DNA from 4 places in the Streptomyces sp. NPDC005181 genome. Region 2 is predicted to be linked to each of the others. Evidence: riboswitches for the same ligand, from Rfam matches in the RefSeq annotation. Region 2 holds a riboswitch; each other region holds the start of a gene.
The links. Region 2 has a riboswitch for cyclic di-AMP ahead of ABZV38_RS15565 (M23 family metallopeptidase). Riboswitches for the same ligand answer to the same signal wherever they lie in the genome.
Positions count from the first base shown of each region.

Region 1: it holds a riboswitch for cyclic di-AMP, as region 2 does, so the genes downstream of both, ABZV38_RS09235 (transglycosylase family protein) here and ABZV38_RS15565 (M23 family metallopeptidase) in region 2, are expected to answer to the same signal.
Region 3: it holds a riboswitch for cyclic di-AMP, as region 2 does, so the genes downstream of both, ABZV38_RS19690 (NlpC/P60 family protein) here and ABZV38_RS15565 (M23 family metallopeptidase) in region 2, are expected to answer to the same signal.
Region 4: it holds a riboswitch for cyclic di-AMP, as region 2 does, so the genes downstream of both, ABZV38_RS26055 (LysM peptidoglycan-binding domain-containing M23 family metallopeptidase) here and ABZV38_RS15565 (M23 family metallopeptidase) in region 2, are expected to answer to the same signal.

Region 1 is NZ_JBEXID010000009.1:77,771-83,375, reverse strand. It holds gene eno (phosphopyruvate hydratase) at 1-700, opposite strand, end outside; gene ABZV38_RS09235 (transglycosylase family protein) at 983-1,681, opposite strand; cyclic di-AMP (ydaO/yuaA leader) riboswitch at 1,685-1,855, opposite strand; gene ABZV38_RS09230 (transglycosylase family protein) at 2,156-3,079, opposite strand; gene ABZV38_RS09225 (cytochrome P450) at 3,174-4,487, opposite strand; gene ABZV38_RS09220 (nucleoside triphosphate pyrophosphohydrolase) at 4,497-5,459, opposite strand; gene ABZV38_RS09215 (SurA N-terminal domain-containing protein) at 5,566-5,605, opposite strand, start outside.
Region 2 is NZ_JBEXID010000019.1:88,305-93,909, forward strand. It holds gene ABZV38_RS15535 (sulfite oxidase) at 1-158, shown strand, start outside; gene ABZV38_RS15540 (SHOCT domain-containing protein) at 208-624, opposite strand; gene ABZV38_RS15545 (hypothetical protein) at 786-1,007, shown strand; gene ABZV38_RS15550 (SPFH domain-containing protein) at 1,069-2,265, shown strand; tRNA gene ABZV38_RS15555 (tRNA-Met) at 2,372-2,445, shown strand; gene ABZV38_RS15560 (PP2C family protein-serine/threonine phosphatase) at 2,804-3,898, shown strand; cyclic di-AMP (ydaO/yuaA leader) riboswitch at 4,147-4,299, shown strand; gene ABZV38_RS15565 (M23 family metallopeptidase) at 4,311-5,429, shown strand.
Region 3 is NZ_JBEXID010000028.1:59,833-65,437, reverse strand. It holds gene ABZV38_RS19700 (peptidoglycan DD-metalloendopeptidase family protein) at 1-693, shown strand, start outside; gene pcrA (DNA helicase PcrA) at 740-3,193, opposite strand; cyclic di-AMP (ydaO/yuaA leader) riboswitch at 3,452-3,617, shown strand; gene ABZV38_RS19690 (NlpC/P60 family protein) at 3,616-4,782, shown strand; gene ABZV38_RS19685 (hypothetical protein) at 4,876-5,229, opposite strand; gene ABZV38_RS19680 (NlpC/P60 family protein) at 5,586-5,605, shown strand, end outside.
Region 4 is NZ_JBEXID010000047.1:42,722-48,326, reverse strand. It holds partial or broken gene ABZV38_RS26060 (alpha-galactosidase) at 1-1,000, shown strand, start outside; cyclic di-AMP (ydaO/yuaA leader) riboswitch at 1,292-1,451, shown strand; gene ABZV38_RS26055 (LysM peptidoglycan-binding domain-containing M23 family metallopeptidase) at 1,455-2,327, shown strand; gene ABZV38_RS26050 (SGNH/GDSL hydrolase family protein) at 2,503-3,366, shown strand; partial or broken gene ABZV38_RS26045 (STM4011 family radical SAM protein) at 3,425-4,223, opposite strand; gene ABZV38_RS26040 (hypothetical protein) at 4,329-4,568, opposite strand; gene ABZV38_RS26035 (TetR/AcrR family transcriptional regulator) at 4,698-5,309, opposite strand; gene ABZV38_RS26030 (hypothetical protein) at 5,440-5,605, opposite strand, start outside.

The DNA.
Region 1 (5,605 bases), on a different contig from region 2:
CCGGGGCGTAACCGGCCTCCTTGATGGCCTCGAGGATGAGGTCCAGGGCGGCGCGGTTCGACTCCAGGTTCGGCGCGAAGCCGCCCTCGTCGCCGAGACCGGTCGACAGGCCCTTGGTCTTCAGGACCTTCTTCAGCGTGTGGTAGACCTCGGCGCCCCAGCGCAGGGCCTCGGAGAAGGACTCCGCGCCGATCGGGGCGATCATGAACTCCTGGATGTCCACGTTGGAGTCGGCGTGCGACCCACCGTTGAGGATGTTCATCATCGGGACGGGCAGCAGGTGCGCGTTCGGGCCACCGAGGTAGCGGAACAGCGGCAGGTCCGAGGCTTCGGAGGCGGCGTGCGCGACGGCCAGCGAGACGCCGAGGATGGCGTTGGCCCCGAGCGAGCCCTTGTTCTCGGTGGCGTCCAGGTCGAACATGGCCTGGTCGATCAGCCGCTGCTCGGTCGCGTCGTAGCCGACGAGCTCCGGGCCGATCTGCTCGATCACGGCGAGGACGGCCTTCTCGACGCCCTTGCCGTGGTAGCGGTTGGGGTCACCGTCGCGAAGCTCAATGGCCTCGAACGCACCGGTGGAGGCGCCGGACGGAACAGCAGCACGGCCGGTGCTGCCGTCGTCGAGGCCAACCTCGACCTCGACCGTGGGGTTTCCGCGGGAGTCGAGGATTTCCCGGGCTACGACGACGTCGATGGACGGCACGAGGCATCTCCTTCTGGGATATGACGCTGGTGGTGCAGGGTCGCTTTGGCCTTGCGCCAAGAGCCTAACCGCCTTGGCCCACTGTGTTCGGCGACCGCCCGCCTCCTGGGACGAAAAAGGACCCAAGGGCACCCCTAGACGGGCAAATGTCCAGAAATCTACTGAGCAGTAACTACAACAGTTGAACAGTGAGCGCAAAAACCCCGACCCGGCACGTACGGGGGAATCCGCGCCGGGTCGGGGTGCTCAGGGAGGAGAGAGCCTTTTCTGCTGAGGCTCGTCCTACTTCGTCAGGTGGAGCTGCTGACCCGGGAAGATCAGGTCGGCGTCCTTGACGATGTTCTTGTTCAGCTTGAACAGCTGCTGCCAGCCGCCCTTCACCTTGTGCGCCTCGGCGATCTCGCTGAGCGAGTCGCCGGCCTTCACCTTGTACTCGCCGTCGCCCTTCGCGACCTTCTGGCCCGTCGGCGTGGTGACGGTCTTCGCGACCTCGGGGGCGGTGCCGCGGTCCGAGCGGGAGGCGGTGGGGGCCTCGGTGTGCTCGGCCGGCTTCGGCGCGGCCGGCTTCACGGCGGCGGAGCCGGTGTCGACGCCCGGGTCGACACCGTCGTTGGTCAGGTTGCCGGCGCCGGCGCAGGCCCAGGCACCCGGACCCTGCATGTCGAGGAGCTTCTCGGCGGTGGCGATCTGCTGGGCCTTGGTGGCCAGGTCAGCCCGCGGGGCGTACTGCGTACCACCGGCGGCAGCCCAGCTGGACTGCGAGAACTGCAGGCCGCCGTAGTAGCCGTTGCCGGTGTTGATGGACCAGTTGCCACCGGACTCGCACTGGGCGACGGCGTCCCACGTGGCGACGGAGGCGGCGGAAGCGCCCGTGGCACCCATCAGGGGAACGGCGATGGCGGCACCGGCAACACCCGCGAGCGTGGCGACACGGACGGCCTTGGACGGGCGGCGGTGCTTGCCCTTGCTGTTCAGCAGCATGGAACTTCTCCTCACCGACGCCTACGAGGTGAGCTGTCGGGTTCGGGCCAAGTGAGTTGCCCGGTCGCACGTCCTAGCGCACGACTTCACCCCAAGCCGGTCCTGACGGTCCTTCGACCATCGGGCCCGGCGCTTACCTGGGTCCCCCGCTCCTGCCTACGGCGCTTTACGCGTCTGTTCCCTTCGACCGACGGCAGGATTCGGCGTGACGGTCGACGGGGCCCGCGGTGCGAGCAGTTCCGACCGTAAACACACACAACCCCTACATTCAAAGATGGACACGCCGGACAATCACCCCTTACTTGCATCCCGCCGACCCTCGTTTTCGCAGGTGGGGGGCGATGCGCGCGGACCCGGCAGGCGCGACACGTCAATTGACGCAAAGAGACCCATGTCTCACTTACACATAAGCGGACATAGGCCTCTGAACTACCCCGATTTTTGGGGTGTATTTAGCTGTTGATCAGACCGCTCTCACTCTGCTTTCACGCCAAGATCGAGGCTCTCGCCAGGCAGGATGAGGTCCGGGTCGTCGCCGACGGCAGCCTTGTTGGCCTCGTAGAGCGCGGGCCACCCGCCGGGGACCTTCTGTGCATCAGCAATCGCCCACAGGTTGTCGCCCGGCCGGACCGTGTACGCGCCGTCGGCCTCCTGGGCGCCCGTGTCGCGTCCCTCGCTGTTGCCGCGGGAGGCATGTCGGCCCGACTCGCGGTCATTGCCCGCGCCCGCACCCTGGCTCGCCTCGGGGGCCGGCGTGCCACGGTGCTTACCGCCCACCTCACCGCCCGAAGAGCCGGAGGAGCGGGACGAGTCGAACGAACCGGATGCATCCGACGCGTCGCTCGACGCCTCGCCGGAGGACTTACCCGACGACTTACCCGACGACTTGGCGGACGACTTGGCGGACGACGACTTCGATCCGCCCGAGGGGCCCGCCTCGTCCGACGCCCCGTCGGACGGGTCCGCGCTCTGCGTCGGGTCGGCCGAGGGCACACTCCCCGGATCGACACCCGGCAGCGCTCCGTCCACCGTGAGCCCGGAGATCACCGCGCAGCTGGGCCACGCCCGCGGCCCCTGGTCGTCGAGAACCTTCTCGGCGACCGCTATCTGCTGAGAGCGGCTGGCGAGGTCGGCACGCGGGGCGTACGCGTCGCCGCCGTACGACTTCCAGGTGTCCTGTGAGAACTGGAGACCGCCGTAGAAGCCGTTGCCGAGGTCGGCACTCCACATGCCGCCGCTCTCGCACTCGGCGACCCGGTCCCAGGTCGTGGCGTCGGCCGCGTGCGCACCGGCTGCGCCGAGCAGCGGGATGGCGATGGCCGAGCCGGCCACGCCTGCGGCGACGACGATGGCAGGTGCCTGCCGAGGGCGACGGTGTCTGCCGTTCGCGGAGCCCATGGAGTTGCCTTCCGTGTGACTGATGAGTCGAACGGTGAAGGTAGCGGCAGTCGAACGCTTGTCACAAGTCGATGCAGCGCAGATCACGTGAAAGTCACGGAGTTGACAGAGCGTCACCTTCGTCGGAACGGTGTCCGGGATCGAACTTCACGGGAAGAGTGCGCAGTCCGCGCATGATGAGCCCTCCGCGCCACCGCAAATCGGTAGGTTCTACCGCAAGTTGCAGATCCGGAAGGCGCCTCAGAAGCGTGGCCAGCGCGGCCTGTCCCTCCAGCCGGGCAAGCGGCGCCCCCAGGCAGTAGTGGATGCCGTGCCCGTAGCCGAGGTGCTGATTGTCACGCCGGGCGAGGTCGAGCGTGTCGGGGTCGGCGAACCGTTCCGGGTCCCGGTCCGCGGCGGCGAGCACCACCAGTACGGGGTCGCCCGCCGCGATCCGCTGCCCGCCGAGCGTCAGCGCTTCGGTAGCGAACCGCCAGGTCGCCAGCTCCACCGGACCGTCGTAGCGCAGCAGTTCCTCGATGCCGGTCTCCAGCAGCCCCGTCTCCCCCGCGTCGAGCGAGCGCTGCAGCCGCTCCCGCTGAACGGGGTTGCGCAGCAGGGCGTACACCCCGTTGCCGATGAGGTTGACCGTCGTCTCGAAGCCGGCGAAGAGCAGGATGAAGGCCATGGCGGCGGCCTCGTTCTCGGTGAGATGCTCGCCGTGGTCGCTGGCCCGGATCAGCCCCGAGATCAGATCGTCCCCCGGGTTCTCCCGCTTCCGGTGGATCAGTTCGGCGAGATAGCCGCGCATCTTCTTCACCGACCGGGCCACCCCGCCGCGTGGCCCGCCGCCGTGGCGGATCATCATGCCCGCCCAGTCCCGGAAGTCGTCCTGGTCCTCACGCGGAACACCGAGAAGATCGCAGATCGCGTAGATGGGCAGGGGGAACGCGAAGTCGTGGATGAGGTCCGCGCTTCCCTCCTCGATGAAGTTGTCGATGAGGCGGTCCGTCAGCTCCTGCACGCGCGGCGCGAACTCCGCGATCCTGCGCGGCGTGAACGCCTTCGAAACGAGGCGGCGCAGCCGGGTGTGGTCGGGCGGGTCGATGTTCAGCAGATGCGTCATCAGCTCCGCCTGGCGCTCGCCCGGGATACCGGTCTTCCCCTTGGCGTGCGCCGGCTCGTCGTGGTGCGCCGGGTTCTTGGAGAGCCGGCTGTCGGCGAGAGCCTGCCGGGCGTCCTCGTAGCGCGTCACGAGCCACGCCTCGACCCCGCTGGGCAGCGCGGTGCGGTGCACGGGGCTGTGCTCGCGCAGCCACGCATAGGCGGGGTACGGGTCGGTGGCGAACTCCCACGTGAAGAGTTCGGGGGCGTCGGTGGGAGCGTCTGCGGGGCTGTCGGCAGGGGTGTCGGCGGGGCTGTCGTTCACCCCCTGACGTTATCCGTTGCCCTCCGCCGCGAGGATCGCGTCCCGGTAGGCGCGACCGGCGGCCCGCAGTGCGGCCTCAGGGTCGGTGCCGTCCTGTTCCGCGCGTACGGCGAGGGCGAGGAGCTCGTACCCGATGCCGTCCCCCGTCGGGAGCGCCACATCGAGTCCGGCGGCACGTACCCGCCCGGCCAGCTTCGCCGCCAGCGCCAGACCGGGCTGGCCGAGCGGCACGCCGTCGGTGACCGAGTCGCGCTGCTTCTCGATGGCCTTGGTGCGCAACCAGTGCGCGTGCACGTCCTCCGGGGTCTCGGCGGTCTCGTCGCCGAAGACATGCGGATGGCGGTGGATCAGCTTCTCGACGAGGGTGGCCGCGACATCGTCGACGGAGAACGGCTGGTCCTCGTCCTCCTCCGCGATCCTGGCGTGGAAGACGACCTGAAGGAGTACGTCCCCGAGTTCCTCGCGCAGCTCGTCGCGGTCGCCGTCCTCGATCGCCTCGACCAGCTCGTACGCCTCCTCGATGGCGTACTTGGCGAGCCCCTGGTGGGTCTTCTGCGACGTCCAGGGGCACTCGGCCCTGATCCGGTCCATGACCTGGACGAGATCGAGGAGACGGGCGCCCGGCAGATCGTACGAACCGGGCAGCAGCTCCAGGTTCGGCATCTGCACCCGGCCCGATCCGGCGAGCCGGGCCAGCCCGTCCGTCAGCGGCTGGTTGCCCTCGCCGCCGGTGAGGACCACGACGGTCCGGCCGCCGGCGCAGGCGTCGACGAGCTCCTGCGCGGTGGGCGCGCCGTGCTCGACGGTGACGCCTGCCTCGCGCAGATACGGCAGCTGGGGGTGGTCCTGCTCGGCACAGAACACCCGGTCGGCGGCGTGCAGCGTCTGCCAGGCCGGCCAGGACAGCAGCCCGGGTGCGACCCGGTGGCTGGCAGTGAGCAGGACGATACGGCCGGGATCTTCAGCGTTCACCCCACCAACTTACCTACGGGGTGTCCGGTCGGTCAGGCGGGATCAGGGAGCGGGTCGGACGTGCGTGCCGGGGCACGCGCGCCCGGCCCGACCGACCGGACACCCCTTAAGCGCCTGCTGCGGCTTCCTGCTGGGCCGGCTTGGTG
Region 2 (5,605 bases):
TCTGGACGGCCACGCCCGGCAGTCATGTCCTCGCCGCCCGCGCCACCGATGCGGCGGGCCGGGTCCAGCCCCTCACCCAGCCGTGGAACCGCGGCGGCTTCGGCAACAACCGCGTCCAGCGGATCCCGGTCCACTGCAGGCCGGGACGGCTGGGATGAGGAGTACGCCCGGGAGGAGGGAGGAGGGAGGAGGGACGAGGCACGGGTCTCAGATGAGGAGCTTCGTCTTCGCCTGCCGGAACTCCTCATCCGTGATCGCGCCCCGGTCCTTGAGGTCCGCGAGTTTCGCCAGTTCGTCGACGCTTCCGCCGCTCTTCGGTGTGCCGCCGCCCTTCTCGCCGGTGCCCGCGGCCTCGCGCACGTACGCCTTGAAGGCGGCTTCCCTGTCCTGGGCCTCCTTGAGGTCGCGCTTCCCCATGGTTTTGCCGCGCGCGATCACATAGATCAGGACGCCGAGGTACGGCAGCACCAGGGCCAGGATCAGCCAGCCCGCCTTGGCCCAGCCTCCGAGGTCGTCGCTGCGGAAGATGTCCACGATGACCTTGAAGAGGAGGAACAGCCACATGATCCAGAGGAAGAACCAGAGCATGGTCCAGAACAGATTGAGCAGGGGGTAGTCGTCCACGTTCGGCTCCCTGGTCGTCGCTGTGACACAGCGTCGAATGTCTGAATTCTGAATCAGTCATACCATCACATATCGACGTCCGCTCATCGCCGTCCGGGGCCGTTCCCCGAGGGGTGGTGCGGAGTACCTTGGAAACATGAGGGAGGCGTGGGCGAGGGCGTATGAGAGCCGCAGATGAGTCCGGCCTGAGCCCGGTCGGGGCGATCGGGCGCGTTATCGTGCCGATCCCGGAGGGTGGCCCGGGCGAAGTGCTGGTGGCCGTACGGGGTGGGTCGGAGGCCTACACCGCATGGTCGGCGACGTCGATCGACAGGGACGAACGTGTCGTTGTCGTCGACTCGGTCTCGGCACGCAGCGTGATGGTCGAGCGCCTGCCGTCCTGACCAGGGAACCGGAGGCGGGACCCGACGCCGAGAGGAAATGACGTACGGCAGGAGTTCGCTCATGTTGTTCTGGCACGTTCCCGCCCCCAACGAGGCGATGCTCATCTCCGGATCGAAGCGGCAGACTCAGGACACCCAGTTCCGGATCGTCACCGGCCACGGCAGTTTCGTCGTACCCGTGAAGCAGAAGGCGCGCATGCTCTCCCTGGCGCTGCGCGAGGCGGAGATCACCGAGGACTGCGTCACCCAGCAGGGCATCCGCCTCAACGTCCGCGCGGTCGCCGTCTTCAAGGTCGGTGACGACACCGTCTCCATCGCCAACGCCGCACGCCGCTTCCTGTCCGAGCAGGACCAGATGGAGGAGCTCGCCGGCCGGATCTTCGCCGGTCACCTGCGTTCCATCGTCGGCGGGCTGACCGTCGAGCAGATCATCCGGGAACGGAACCGGGTCTCCCAGGAGGTCATCGCGGGCAGTCACGGCGAGATGGAGAAACTCGGCATCGTCGTGGACGCCCTCCAGATCCAGGAGATCGACGACGCCACCGGCTACATCAACAACCTCGCCGCCCCGCACGCGGCCGCTGTCGCCAGCCAGGCCCGGATCGCCCAGGCCAGGGCCGACCAGGAAGCGGCCGAGCGCGAGCAGCAGGCCGCGGCGCTCAAGGCCGAGTACGAACGGGACACCGCGATCAAAAGGGCCGGTTTCCTCGCCGAGACCGAGCAGTACAACGCTCGCGCCGCCCAGGCCGGACCGCTCGCCCAGGCCAGGGCGTCGCAGGAGGTCATCGAGGAGCAGACCGCTCTGGCCGAGCGGCAGGCCGCGCTGGCCGCACAGCGGCTGGAGGCGGAGGTCAGGCGTCCGGCGGACGCCGAGGCGTACCGGCAGCGCACGCTCGCCGAGGCCGACCGCGACCGGGCGAAGTTCCAGGCCGACGGCAGCGCGTACGCCGAACGGACGCTGGCCCAGGCACAGGCCGACGCCAACACCGCGCGCGCCGCCTCGCTCCGGGACGGCAACCAGGAGCTGATCGCGGCCAACCGCATCGTGGAGAACCTGCCGGCGCTGGCCGACGCGGCGGCCCGCGGGATGAAGGGGGCCAGCCTCACCGTGCTCAACGGCACCGACGGGGTCAACGAGATGGCGGCGGGCGTGGTCGGCCAGGGGCTGGCCATCCTCCACTCGCTCCAGCGCAGCGCGAGCGCGGGAAAACCGGCGGTCAACGCAGAACAGGCGCAGCGCATCACTGACTCGAACTGACCCGGCGGGGCCGGGGCGGGGAAAGACGCCGGGACCGTTCGGTCGGGCGGCGGATTCCTTCTTGGTCAGCAGTCAGTTCCTGATGGCGTAGAGTTGTGTTTACCGACGCGGGGTGGAGCAGCTCGGTAGCTCGCTGGGCTCATAACCCAGAGGTCGCAGGTTCAAATCCTGTCCCCGCTACTGAAGAATCAGGCCCGGCATGCAGAAAGCGTGCCGGGCCTGATTCGTGTTTTCCGTCGTCCCTTTGGCCGATGAGCAGTCGCCGCGCGACGCCGCTCCGGCAAACCTGGGAGGCGGGGCGCACGTCCTCAGCCGTGCGCGTGCAGGTCAGGACAGAGCCGTGCGCGTGCAGGTCAGGACAGAGCCGTGCGTGTACGGGGCAGGAGACCACAGGGCGCACCTGCCCAGGACAGCACAGGGCGCGCCGGGCAGGAGACCACAGGTGGGGATGGCGGAGAAACTGCGCGGGGGGCGGCTCAGGGGGCGGGACGTGGTCCGCGGCTGGGCCTGGTGGTTCGTCCGTGCGCTGCCGTTCCTGATGATCGTCGGCGGGCTGGTGTTCGACTACCTCAGCCCACCGCCCTTCACCGCAGTGCCGATGTTCGTGGCCGCTCCGCTGATCGCCGCACCGTTCTTCTCGCTGTTCAGCACCGTCCGGATCGGCATCGCCGCGGTTCTCTCGATCCTCGCGCTGCGGTTGTCCGGCAGCACGCTGCCGGCGGTCGTGCCGTCCATCGAACTCGTCACCGTGATCACGGTCGCTGTCCTCGCCGTCGTCATCAACCGGGTCGTACAGCGCGGCAACGAGCAGCTGGCTTCGGCGCGGGTCATCGCGGAGACCGCCATGCGGGCCGTGCTGCCGATCCCGGCCGAGCGGGTCGGGGGACTCCATGTCGCCGCGCGGTATGAGGCGGCCCAGGCGGACGAATTCGTCGGCGGTGACCTGTTCGCCGTGGCGGAGAGCCCGTACGGGGTGCGGCTCGTGGTCGGGGACGTGCGGGGCAAGGGGCTCGAAGCGGTCGCGACGGTGGCGGTGGTCATCGGCGCGTTCCGGGAGGCCGCCGAGCAGGAGGATTCGCTGGAGGGCGTGGCGCAGCGGCTGGAGCGGGCGCTGACGCGGGAGAGGCCGCGGCAGGGTGGGATCGATCCGGTCGAGGGGTTCGTCACCGCCGTGCTCGCCGAGATCCCGCCCGGTGCGGCCGAGGTGCGGATCGTCAACCGAGGCCACCCCGAGCCGCTGCTGCTCCACCTCGACGGCCAACTGGACGTGTTGGCGCCGACGGTGCCCGCGCTGCCGCTCGGCATGGACCTGGGGGCGTGGACGGACCGGGCCGACGTATGGGAGCTGGCCGCCGGGACGACGCTGCTCGCCTACACGGACGGACTCACCGAGGCGCGCGACACCCAAGGAGATTTCTACGATCCGGCGGCCCGGCTGCGCGGGCGGATCTTCCCCGCGCCCGAGGCGCTGCTGTCCGCGCTGGCCGACGACGTACGGCTGCACACCGGCGGCAGGTCCACCGACGACATGGCGCTGCTCGCGGTCGCACGTCCCGCGCAGGGGCAGCCGGAGCGGCGCAGGACTGTGAAGATCGTGGGCCGGGACGCGAGTGAGGAAGAGCTGAGCCGGTGAAGGGGCTCCACACGGGCGATGCCACCGTGCGTAACCGAAAGGCCCCGCTCCGCATAACATTTGACGCAACGTCAGAAACCGGGTAGTGGCTGAGGAGCGGTCAACTCGCCCTTTCCGCCCGATTGTGTCCCGTAAAGTCCAGGCCAAGGCCATGAACGATCAGTGGGAACGGCTTGGAATCGGACCCGTCTGTCTATTAACGTTCGATAACGCAGCGCGGTTGTCCCAGCCGTCGTCAGTGGCGGCACCGTGCGCGAGCGCCGAATTCCGCAAGGGAACCGGGGAACCACCTACATGGGGTGAATCGGACACCTGTGTCTCGCGAGAGGCAGAGGGATCCGTAGGAGACCTTCCTGCTCCGAACCCGTCAGCTAACCCGGTAGGCGAGAAGGAAGGAAAGGAGTGCGCCCCCGTGGCGTCCAACAAGCCTGCCCCCGAAGCCCCCTCCCGGTTCGGTTCCGCCTTCACGACCGAGTACGGAACCGAGCAGCGAACCGATTTCGGCGCCGAATTCACCACTGAGTTCGCGGCCGACGGTTCCGGTGAGACCGACCGGGCGTGGGAGGAATGGAATCCCACCGAGGAGTCCGTCCGCCCCGTACGCGGCAGGCACCGCGTCGTCAAGCAGCGCAACGGGCTCGCCCGCAGCTCCACGGTGCTCGGAGTCGGCGTCATCGCGGCCGTAGGTGCGGGCGGCATGGCCACCGCGCAGAGCAAGCCGCCGGTCTCCATCTCCCTTCCCGACTCACTCGCGGACAACCTCCCCGACGCCAAGTCCCTTCCCGGCGTGGGCGCCCTGTTCTCCGACGAGTCCGCCACCGACCAGGCGAAGTCCGCGGTCTCCGCCGCCCCGCTCACCAGCGCCGGCATCACCACCGCCGAGGCCGAGCAGGGCACCACCGACGCAGGCGAGGCGCTGCGCGCCCGCATCCTCCAGCAGGCCGAGCAGCAGCAGAACGCCGCCGACGCGGAGGCCAAGGCCGCCGAGGAGAAGGCCGCCGCGGAGAAGGCTGCCGCCGAGGCCAAGGCGAAGCAGGACGCCGCCGAGACCAAGGCCGCCGCCGCGAAGAAGAAGGCGGAGGAAGAGGCGAAGGCGAAGGCCGAGGCCGCACGGCTCGCCAAGCTCGCCGCCTCCTACGCCATCCCCACCTCCTCGTACACGATCACCTCGACCTTCGGCGAAGCCGGTTCGATGTGGTCCTCCGGCTACCACACCGGCCTCGACTTCGCGGCGCCGACCGGCACGCCGATCAAGGCCGTCCACACCGGCACCATCAAGTCGGCGGGATGGTCCGGTTCGTACGGCTACCGCACGGTCCTGGAGCTCGAGGACGGTACGGAGCTGTGGTTCTGCCACCAGTCGTCGATCGACGTCAGCGTCGGCCAGAAGGTCACCACCGGTGACACCATCGGCCGCGTCGGAGCCACCGGCAATGTGACCGGACCCCACCTCCACCTGGAGGTCCACACCCCGGACGGCTCGGGCATCGACCCGATGACCTGGCTGCGCGACAAGGGCCTCACCGTCTGAGTCCGCGCCGGTTCCCCGGCCCCTGAACCCCGGCAGTCCTGACGCTCACCCCCCGACGTCAGGGCTGCCGGTCTGCTGTCACCCGGTCCTTGCGATGCCGGTGCGGATGCCCGTGCAGAGGCCCCGGTGGATGCCCGTGCGGGGCCCTCCAGGTGCCCCCTGGACGGAATAGCGGG
Region 3 (5,605 bases), on a different contig from region 2:
GCCGTTCCCTCCGCCTGCGTGATGAGCGTCGCCGGTATCGCAGCCGCCTCCGTGGGCGGACTCGGCAGCGGCGAGGAGAAGGACGACACCATGTCGATGGCGGCCGCCGACCCCGGCACCGTCAAGCCGGTCGCTGCCAACAACAAGCTGGACACCCAGCTCGCCAACCTCAGCGCCGACGCCGAGAACTTCGCCGACCGCGCCAGCCGCACCCAGGAGCGCATCGACCTGAAGGAGCGGCAGGCGGCCGAGAAGAAGAAGCGCGAGGAGGAGGCCGCACGGAAAGAGGCGCTGCGGCCCAAGTTCCTCCTGCCGGTCAAGCAGCACGGCCTCAGTGCCTACTTCGGCCAGGCGGGCGTCAACTGGATGTCCGTGCACACGGGCATCGACTTCCCCGTCTCGTACGGCACTCCGGTGATGGCCGCGACCGACGGCACCGTACGCACCCAGTGGAACAGCGCCTACGGGAACATGGCCATCGTCACCACGGCCGACGGCACCGAGACCTGGTACTGCCACCTCAGCAGCACCAGGATCCGCTCGGGCCCGGTCAAGGCCGGTGACGTCATCGCGTACTCCGGGAACTCCGGGAACTCCACCGGCCCGCACCTGCACTTCGAGGTCCGGCCCGGTGGCGGCGCGGCCATAGACCCGCTGCCCTGGCTCCGCAGCCACGGCCTCGACCCGACCTGAGCAGCCGCAAGGACCCACGGCCGGTGGTGCCCCAGGGGCGTCCTGCCTAGAGCTTCTCCACCGGCGCGTACCGCAGCAGCAGCTTCTTCGGCCGTTCGTCCCCGAAGTCGACCGTCGCCTTCGCCTGGTCGCCGATCCCCTCGACCGCTGTCACCGTGCCGAGCCCGAACTGGTCGTGCGTGACCCGGTCCCCGACCACCAGCGTGATCGTCGGCTTGTCCGAGGTGCGCCGGGTCGCAAAACCCGAGGGGCCCGAGCGTGAGCGCGACGAGGACAGCGACGATGTGATGCCCGACGTCGGTCCGGCCGGTGCCGCCATCGGCCCGGTCCGCTTCCACTGCAGATGCTGGTCCGGGATCTCCTCGAGGAACCGCGACGGCGGGTTGTACGAGGGCTGCCCCCACGCACTGCGCATCGCCGCCCGGGTCAGATAGAGCCGCTCACGGGCCCGGGTGATCCCGACATAGGCGAGGCGCCGCTCCTCCTCCAGCTCCTTGGCCTGTCCCAGCGCGCGCATGTGCGGGAAGACGCCGTCCTCCATGCCGGTCAGGAAGACCACCGGGAATTCGAGGCCCTTCGCGGTGTGCAGGGTCATCAGTGTGATGACGCCGGAGCCGTCCGTGTCCTCGTCGGGGATCTGGTCGGAGTCGGCGACGAGCGCGACCTTCTCCAGGAACTCGGCGAGCGTGCCCGCACTCGCGCCCTCCCCCGCGTCGGACTCCCCCTGCTCCTGCTCGAACTCGAGCGCGACGGCGGCGAGTTCCTGCAGGTTCTCGATGCGGGTCTCGTCCTGCGGATCGGTGGACGCCTGGAGTTCCGCGAGATAGCCGGTCCGCTCCAGAACCGCCTCCAGCACCACGGCGGGGCCCGCGCCCGACTCGACGATCGTGCGCAGCTCCTCCATCAGCGTGTTGAACCGCTTGACGGCGTTGGCCGAGCGGGCCGCCATGCCGTACGCCTCGTCGACGCGGCGCAGCGCCTGCGGGAACGTGATCTTCTCGCGCAGCGACAGGGCGTCGATCATCGCCTCGGCGCGGTCGCCGATGCCGCGCTTCGGCACGTTCAGAATGCGGCGCAGCGGGACGGTGTCCTCGGGGTTGGCGAGGACCCGGAGGTAGGCAAGGATGTCCCGGACCTCCTTGCGCTCGTAGAAGCGCACGCCGCCGACGACCTTGTAGGGCAGGCCGACGCGGATGAAGATCTCTTCAAAAACCCGGGACTGCGCGTTCGTCCGGTAGAAGATGGCGACATCGCCCGCCTTGGCGTCGCCCGCGTCGGTCAGCCGGTCGATCTCGTCGGCGACGAACTGCGCCTCGTCGTGCTCGGTGTCGGCGACATAGCCGGTGATCCGGGCGCCCTCGCCCGCGTTCGTCCAGAGGTTCTTGGGGCGGCGGCTCTCGTTGCGCTCGATGACCGCGTTGGCCGCGGAGAGAATCGTCTGCGTGGAGCGGTAGTTCTGCTCCAGCAGGATCGTCGTCGCGTTCGGGTAGTCCTCCTCGAACTGGAGGATGTTGCGGATGGTCGCGCCGCGGAAGGCGTAGATCGACTGGTCCGCGTCACCCACGACGCACAGCTCGGCGGGGGCGTCGGCCGGTCCGGCCGGGCCCACCAGTTCGCGTACGAGTGTGTACTGCGCGTGGTTGGTGTCCTGGTACTCGTCGACGAGGACGTGCCGGAAGCGGCGGCGGTAGTGCTCAGCGACATCGGGGAACGCCTGGAGCAGATGGACCGTCGTCATGATGATGTCGTCGAAGTCCAGTGCGTTGGCCTCGCGCAGCCGGGACTGGTACATCGCGTAGGCCTGGGCGAGCGTCTTCTCGAAGCCGTCCGCGGCCTGCCCGGCGAAGGTCTCCTCGTCGATCAGTTCGTTCTTCAGGTTCGAGACCTTCGCCGTGAACGACTTCGGCGGAAAGCGCTTCGGGTCGAGGTCCAGATCGCGGCAGACCAGGGCCATCAGCCGCTTGGAGTCGGCGGCGTCGTAGATCGAGAACGACGAGGTGAAGCCGAGCTTCTTCGATTCCCGGCGCAGGATCCGTACGCACGCGCTGTGGAACGTCATGACCCACATGGCGTTGGCGCGCGGTCCGACGAGCTGCTCGACGCGCTCCTTCATCTCGCCCGCGGCCTTGTTGGTGAAGGTGATCGCCAGGATCTGGCCGGGGTGCACCCCGCGCTCGGCCAGCAGATGGGCGATGCGGTGGGTGAGAACCCGGGTCTTGCCGGAGCCGGCCCCGGCGACGATGAGCAGCGGCGAGCCGGCGTGCACGACGGCGGCGCGCTGCTCGGTGTTCAGCCCGTCGAGCAGGGCGGCGGCGTCGATGACGGGGCGGTGGGCGCCGTCCCGGTAGTACGCGTCCCTGGGCGGCGGGGGCGCGTCGAATACGCCCGCGAAGAGGTCCTCCGGCACCGCTTCGGGTGCGGAGTCCTCGGGGGGCGGCGGGGGCTCTTCCTCCGAGTGCTGGAGGCCGGCCAGGAAACTGTCGTCAAAGAGGCTGCTCATCGCTTGACGAGTCTAGGCCGCCGCACCGACACCGTGCGGCCGCATGGCTAACCGCACCCGGAACACGGGCACATACAGAGACCACGCACCCACACCGCGTAAGGGAAGAGGGGGCTCGCTCCGCCCGCACCACCACCCCGTCATCAAGGTCACGAAAATGTATCGGGCATATCGAACATCAACCTTCACAGCAGCACCATGGGTTGGCTAGCGTGCTCGGTCGGGCGGCCCGTACCACCTGAGGCGAACCACGCCGAGCGGGCTCCCACGCTGAATCCGGGCTGCCCTCGCGGGAGTTCGGAACCGGGGACCCACATGCATCACCGGGGTGAATCGGTCCATATCCCTCATTCGGACCGTAGGGCAGCCTTCCGTTCCGCCCGAACCCGACAGCTAACCCGGTAGGCGGTCCACGGAAGGAGATGCCGGCCTTGGCGTCGCATCGCAAACCGCGCACCCGTGTGCGCAGCACCACCCCCGCCGTCGGGTTCACGACGGCCGCACTGGCAGGGATGACCCTGCTGTCCGCGCAGAGCGCCACGGCCGCGCCGGCCTCACCGAAGCCCAGCATCGAGGACGTGCAGAAGAAGGTCGACGACCTCTACCGGCAGGCGGGCACCGCGACCCAGCAGTACAACCAGGCGAAGGAGGCCTCCGCCGCACAGCGGGGCAAGGCCGACGCCCTGCTGAACGAGGTCGCGAAGCGTGCCGACAAGCTGAACGACGCGCGTAGGGCGCTCGGTGAGTACGCGGCCGCGCAGTACCGCACCGGCTCCATCGCACCGACCGCCACCTTCTTCCTGGCCGACGACCCGCAGTCGTACTTCGACCAGAACCAGTTGATGGCCCGGATGGCGGGCCGGCAGCAGAAGGCGGTCACGGACTTCCGCACCCAGCAGGCCGCGGCGTCGGAGAAGCGCGCCGAGGCGGTGAAGAGCCTGGAGACGCTCACCGAGTCGCAGGCCACGCTGCGGACGAGCAAGGAGAACGTCCAGAAGAAGCTGGGCGAGGCCCGCACGATGCTGTCGAAGCTGACGGCCGAGGAGAAGGCGCGACTCGCAGCGCTGGAGCGCAAGAAGGAGGCGGAGGCCAAGCGCAAGGCGGAGGAGCTGGCCCGCCGGCAGGCCGCCGCCAAGGCCGAGGCGGACCGCAAGGCCGAGGAGGCCGCGCAGCAGGCCGGATCCGGCGGCGATACGGGAACGGGCACCGGGACCGGAACCGGCTCGGACACCAGCGCCACCACGAAGGCCGAGAAGGTCCTCGCCTTTGCCCGCGCCCAGATAGGCAAGCCGTACGTCTGGGGCGCGACGGGCCCCTCGTCGTACGACTGCTCGGGGCTGACCCAGGCCGCCTGGAAGGCGGCGGGCGTCGACATCCCCCGTACCACCTGGGACCAGGTGGAGATCGGCACGCGGATCGCGACGGCGGATCTGCAGCCGGGCGACCTCGTCTTCTTCTACGACGACATCAGTCACGTCGGCATCTACGAGGGCGACGGCATGATGATCCACGCCCCGAAGCCGGGGGCGAATGTCCGCGAGGAGTCGATCTATTACATGCCGATCTACGGCAGCGTGCGGCCCGCGTAGCGCGGCCCCGGACAGCGACGAGCCCCTGCCGGACGGATCCGGCAGGGGCTCGCGCGATGAATGACAGGGGCGGCTCGGGCGGCAGCGGCCGGCTCAGGTCCAGAGGGTCGCGATGAAGATATTGGCGACTGTCAGTCCGCCGACCGCCGCGAAGACGCCCTTCTCGACCTTCTCCTCGTCCCGCTTGATGTAGACCAGCGCGAGGATCACGACCAGGACCGCCAGCTTCACGCCGATCTTGATGTTGTTGACCGGCTGGTCGTCGGCCTGGTTGAGCCCGACCAGTGCAACACCGGTGACCAGCATGGTCAGCGCACCGTGCAGCATCGCCGGGACGAAGCGTGCCGTGCCCGCGCCCATCGCCTTCATCTGGGTCAGGAAGCCGCCCAGGAGGGAGGCGATACCGATGATGTGCAGCGCGACGAAGACATTGATGAGTACGTCCATGGGGCCGCAGCCTAGCCGGGGTCATAGCACCGCCCTCCGGCGAGGTGGGGGATCTGTGCATTTCACTCGCATCTGCACCAATTGCCTGCCTCTGGTGCGATTTCTCCGATCACTTGATGACATCGCCTCGCCAAATTCGGGCAATAGCCGTCATTACGACTCTTCCCCATGCCCCGGGTTTAGCGTCCCTATCCAGGTGACCGACTTCACCGTCGCTCCGCACCCGGACGGCGACCCGGTCACCCCGCCGAAGAGTCCGGCGGCGAGCCGCTCCCCCCTGCCGGCTTCGCCGTCGGACCTCCGCGGGCCCGCCGGTAGGCCCCGACGGGCAGTCGACAGCGAGGAGCCCCGCCCCCGTGGCAGCACATCGAAAACC
Region 4 (5,605 bases), on a different contig from region 2:
CGGCGGGCTGAAGCCGCTCGCCGATGAAGTGCACGCACTCGGCATGCAGTTCGGCATCTGGGTCGAGCCGGAGATGGTGAATGCCGACAGCGACCTGTACCGCGCGCACCCGGACTGGGTATAGCACTTTCCCGGGCGGATCCGCACGGAGTTCCGTAATCAGCTGGTGCTCAATCTGGCCCGGACCGATGTGCAGAACTATCTGTGGGAACAGCTCGACACACTGCTGTCCAGTGCCCCGATCGACTATGTGAAATGGGACTTCAACCGCTGCTTCACCGATGCGGGCTGGCCGGGCGAGGATTATCCGCAGAAGCTCTGGATCGAGCATGTGGACGCGCTCTACGCGCTGATCGACCGGCTGCGGGCGGCTCACCCCGGTGTCGCCTTCGAGTCCTGCTCGGGCGGCGGCGGCCGGATCGATCTGGGCATCCTCGCCCGTACCGACCAGGTGTGGACCTCCGACAACACCGACCCGCTGGACCGGCTCGCCATCCAGGAGGGTTTCGGGCAGGTCCATCCGGCCCGCGTGATGGCCGCCTGGGTCACCGACAGCCCGAATGTCCAGCTCAACAGCAGGGTCAGCTCGCTCCGTTTCCGCTTCGTGAGTGCGATGGCCGGGGTGCTCGGGGTCGGCGGAGACCTCACCGAGTGGAGCGACGAGGAGCTGGCCGAGGCCCGGAGCTGGGTGGACCTGTACAAGGAGATCCGCCCGGTGGTGCAGCACGGGGCGCTGTACCGGCTGCGAGCGCCGCGCGGTGGGCTCAGCGCTATGCAGTACACGCTCGGTGACGAGACCGTGGTGCTCATGTGGCTGGAGGCACAGAGGTACGGGGAGCTGCCGCCGGCCCTGCGGCTGCGCGGGCTCGACCCCGCGGCGACCTATACCTGTCTGGACACCGGCGCCGTCCACCACGGTTCCGTGCTGCTGCATCAGGGGTTGCACACGGGTCTACGGGGGGACCTGGACGCGAAGGTGCTGAGGCTCCGCCGCGGATGATGTTCATGACATGTCCGTATTAGGGCATTTAGTCGAACATGCCCTACTTATACGGGAGATGAGGGGTCTCTCGTGAGCGGGATCATATCCGTGACGGTGTGTGGTGGCGCGGCGGCCGGGTAATCCGTACACCGCGCGGAAAGCCAAGATCCTTAATCCACGGAGGGTGACCGGAATTCCGCGCCGATTTCCCGGCGCGGATTCCGGCACGCAACCGAAGGCTTGTTCTGCCCGTCCTCACTCGTTTACGGTCACCGTCAATCCGGACGGACCGCCTAATCCTGCCGCCGACCGGAATTCGCACCCACTCATCGTGTGGCAGGAGCGGGGGAACCAGGTAAGCCGCCGACCGGAGAAATCCGGCGGCTCGGGGTGAAGTCGCACTTCGTGCGACCGGGCACCTCCAGCCCGAACCCGACAGCTCACCTCGTAGGCGCCGGAGAGGAAAATCTTCATGTCCATATCGGGTAAGCACCGTCGCCAGAAGTCCAGCACCCTCGCTCGTGGCGTCGCCGCCGCCGGCGCCGGCGGGGCCGTCATCGCCCTTCCGCTGCTCGGTGCCACCGGTGCCCACGCCGCGGAACAGGCCGCTCCCGCCGCGCACTCGGCCGCCGCCGCGCACGTCGCCTCGGCCGCCCCGGTCGCGAAGAAGCAGGCCGAGACCCGGACGTACTCCGTCGTCGCCGGCGACTACCTGTCGAAGATCGCTGCCGAGAACAAGGTCGCAGGCGGCTGGGAGAAGCTGTACCAGGACAACCGTGAGGTCGTCGGCAGCGACCCGAGCCTGATCTTCCCGGGCATGAAGCTGACCCTCGGCGGCTCCGCCGCGGCCACCGGCACCACGCAGCCCGCCGCGGCCCCGTCGGAGGCTCCGGTGGTCACCAAGCCCGCGGCCGCCCCTTCGGCCGCCCAGAGCAGCAGCTCCGGCTACGTCTCCCCGGTCCCGGGCAAGCACACCACCAACTACCGTGCCTCCGGTGCCAACTGGTCCAGCGGCAGCCACACCGGCATCGACTTCCCGGTCGCCACCGGCACCAGCGTGAAGGCGATCACCTCCGGCACCGTCGTCACCGCCGGCTGGGGTGGCGCGTACGGCAACGAGGTCGTCATCAAGCACGCCGACGGTCGCTACTCGCAGTACGGCCACCTGTCCGCGCTCTCCGTCTCGGCGGGCCAGACCGTCTCCGCCGGCCAGCAGATCGGCCTCTCCGGTGCCACCGGAAACGTCACCGGCCCGCACCTCCACTTCGAGGTCCGCACCGGCCCCGCGTACGGCTCGGACATCGACCCGGTCGCCTACCTGGCTTCGCACGGAATCTCCGTCTGATCGGATTCGATCAGGGCTGATCCGAACGGCTTGGTGAAGGGGCGGTGCGCGGCGGCGCACCGCCCCTTCACTTATTCCCTCTTTACTAAAACCTGACCGGGTGGTCTATCTCACCCTCCGTCAACCCCTTATTACGGTCGCGTAGGTCACATTCGGCGGTGCAGGATGTGCCCTTGTGGCAGACGATTCGAGAAACTTTCAACGTGGCGTCAACAACCGGCATGGTGCCATCGGGTCGTACGCAGCGATTGGCGACAGCTTCACCGAGGGAGTCGGTGACCCCGGCCCGGACGGAACCTTCGTCGGCTGGGCGGACCGTTTCGCGGTCCTCCTCGCGGACCAGCTGCCCGACCCCGATGCAGCGACGAACACCGATGGTTCCGCCGGTTCCGCAGGTGCCGCTCACGGGAACTTCCGGTACGCCAATCTCGCCGTACGCGGACGCCTCCTCGACCAGATCGTCGAGGAGCAGGTGCCGCGCGCCAAGGAACTCGCCCCCGATCTGGTGAGCTTCTGCGCGGGCGGCAATGACATCATCCGGCCCGGCACCGACCCCGACGACGTGGCCGAGCGATTCGAGCGCGCGGTCGCCGACCTGACCCGGTCGGTCGGCACCGTCATGGTCACCACCGGCTTCGACACCCGGGGCGTTCCCGTGCTGCGCCATCTGCGCGGCAAGATCGCCACCTACACCGCCCATGTGCGGTCGATCGCCGACCGCTACGACTGCCCGGTCCTCGACCTGTGGTCGCTGCGGTCCGTGCAGGACAGGCGTGCCTGGGACGACGACCGGCTCCATCTGTCGCCCGAGGGACACACCCGGGTCGCGCTGCGCGCCGCCCAGGTACTCGGCCTCGGCGTGCCGGCCGACCCCGACCAGGAGTGGCCGCCTCAGGCGCAGCGCGGCACGCTCGAGGTACGGCGCGACGACATCCAGTGGGCACGCGAATATCTGGTGCCGTGGATCGGACGGCGGCTGCGCGGCGAGTCCTCCGGCGACCACGTCGAGGCGAAGCGGCCCGACCTGCTGCCGCTGTAGTCGACGCGGTGTCCTCTTCCGCCGGACGGGCTTGTTCGCCGAGGCCCGTCCGGTTCGTTCAGGCCCGTCCGGCGACCGGGAGCAACGGCAGCAACGCTTGATCCCGGTGCGCCGGTACGTGCGCCGGCCCGGCCGGTACGCGTTCCAGTACGCCGCCCGCGAAGACGTCGTACAGCGGCAGCGTCTCCAGATGCACATACCCGATGTGGCAGTCGCACACGGCGAGCGGACAGGCCTGTGGGCCAACGCCTGCCGGCAGCTGCCGTCGTAGAGATTGCCGAGCTCGGCCGGGACGAAGTGACAGCGGCGCACCGTGCCGTCCCCGTCCACCGAGATGACCGACTCGCCCGTCCGGCAGGGCATCCCGGCCGAGCGATGCGGATCCCGGCTGTACGGGAAAAGGGGGTCGAGGGCCGTCCAGCGGTCCGCCTCCTCATCTGTGTAGCTGTGCCCCTCGGCCGCGTTGACCCAGAGATAGACCTCCTCGGGCAGGTCGGCGCGGAGCCGCCGCGCCTCGTCGAGATACTCGTCGAGACCGACGACACCGACGCTGTACCGGACACCGAGGCCGGTCAGCTCCCGGCACTTGGCGAGGAAGCGGTCGTACGGCGTCTGCCCCGGGTGGTACGTGCACCACAGCGCGATCTTGTCGCGGCCCCACCCGCCTCGGCCAGCCACCGCGTACGGCCGCTGAGATTGGTCTCGATCGCGACCCGGCCGATGTGCGGCAGCTGCGCCAGCTCGACCAGCGCCCGGCGGTACCAGGAGCGGACCAGCCCCTCGTCCCATGGCGTGAACAGCACCGAGATCCGGTCGCCGGTCTGCGCCACCGCCCACGCGGTGAACCGCTCCAGCGCGAACTCGCTGATCCGGTACGTCCTCGGCCGGGACTGGCAGGCCGCAGCGGACGGGATCCGTGCAGCCCTGCCAGACCTTGGGGCGTACCCGCGGGACCGGGCCTACTACCAGGCCCGGATGGAGGACGCTGCCCGGCGGGTCTGCTGGCCCCCCGGCTGTTCTCGCACGCGCAGGATCGCCGCCCGCGCCCCCGGCGGCAGCGGTGCCTCCACGGTCGACTTCAGCAGCCCCACCCAGGGAGTGGAGTCTGGGAACGCGAAGAGTTCCACGCGCGCCTCCAGGTCGGCCGGCTCGTAGTCATCCGGGCCCACCCCGGGCGGAATGACTCTGTACCTGATCATCATCTGGGTCGCCTGTCCGATCGTAGAGGCGGCCGCAGACATGGGAAGGCCCCCGGGGAGACGGGGAGACGGGGAGAAGAGCGGGAGAATACGCGAGACGTCAGGGGCTGACGGAAGCGGAGCGACTGCCGGTCAGGCCGTCAGTGCCGCCTGGTCGATGCCCAGTTCGCGGGCGAGTGCCTCGTCCGTCCACGCCAGCATCGTGTCCCGGGAGAGCGGACCGGCGTACGATGTCATCTGGACGGCCAGACCGTCCAGCAGGGCGGTCAGCCGCCAGGCCACGGACATCGGATCGTCGCAGTGGAACTCCCCTGCGGCGGCGCCCTCTTCAAGCACCTCGGCCAGCTCGGCCTTCCACTGCTGGTCGAGATCGCCGGCCACATTGCGCAGCGCCGGATCACGCAACGAGGCCGCCCAGCCCTCGATCCACAGCCGCCACCCCTTGGCCTGCCCGGTCGGCGCGTACCAGCGAACGGCGGCGCGCAGCCTCCGTACCGCACTGGTGCGGCGGCCGAGCAGCTTGCGCAGATGGGCCAGATCGGCCTCGGCGGCGTGCGCGAAGGCGGCCGCGACCAGCTTCTCCTTTGTCGAGAAGTGGTAGAGCACGAGTGCGTTGCTCACACCGAGGACGGACGCCACATCAGCGATCCGTACCGCGGCGACGCCCCGCACCTCGATCTGCTCGATGGCAGCGCGCAGCAGCTCCTCGCGTCGTTCCGGCACGCTCAACCGCACTCTCGCCACGGCGTCACCCTAACCAATACGGCGGTCCTGAGCAGTTCGGGGGCGGGGCCGCATGCGGCCCCGCCCCCTCGTCACTCGCTGCTCACCGCCGGCTCGTCCACGGACCGAAGCCCGGGCTCCGGCGCGCAGGTCAGCACCAGATGTCGGCGCAGCCCGAGTTGTACGCGTCGATCAGGGTCTCGGTCAGTGACGCACCGGTGGTGTCCGTGACGGTTGTCCGCAGGTCGACCTTGGCGGTGCCCACGGCAGGCACCGTGACCTTCCACTTGCCGTCGGCCCCGCGCGCCGCCGTGGCC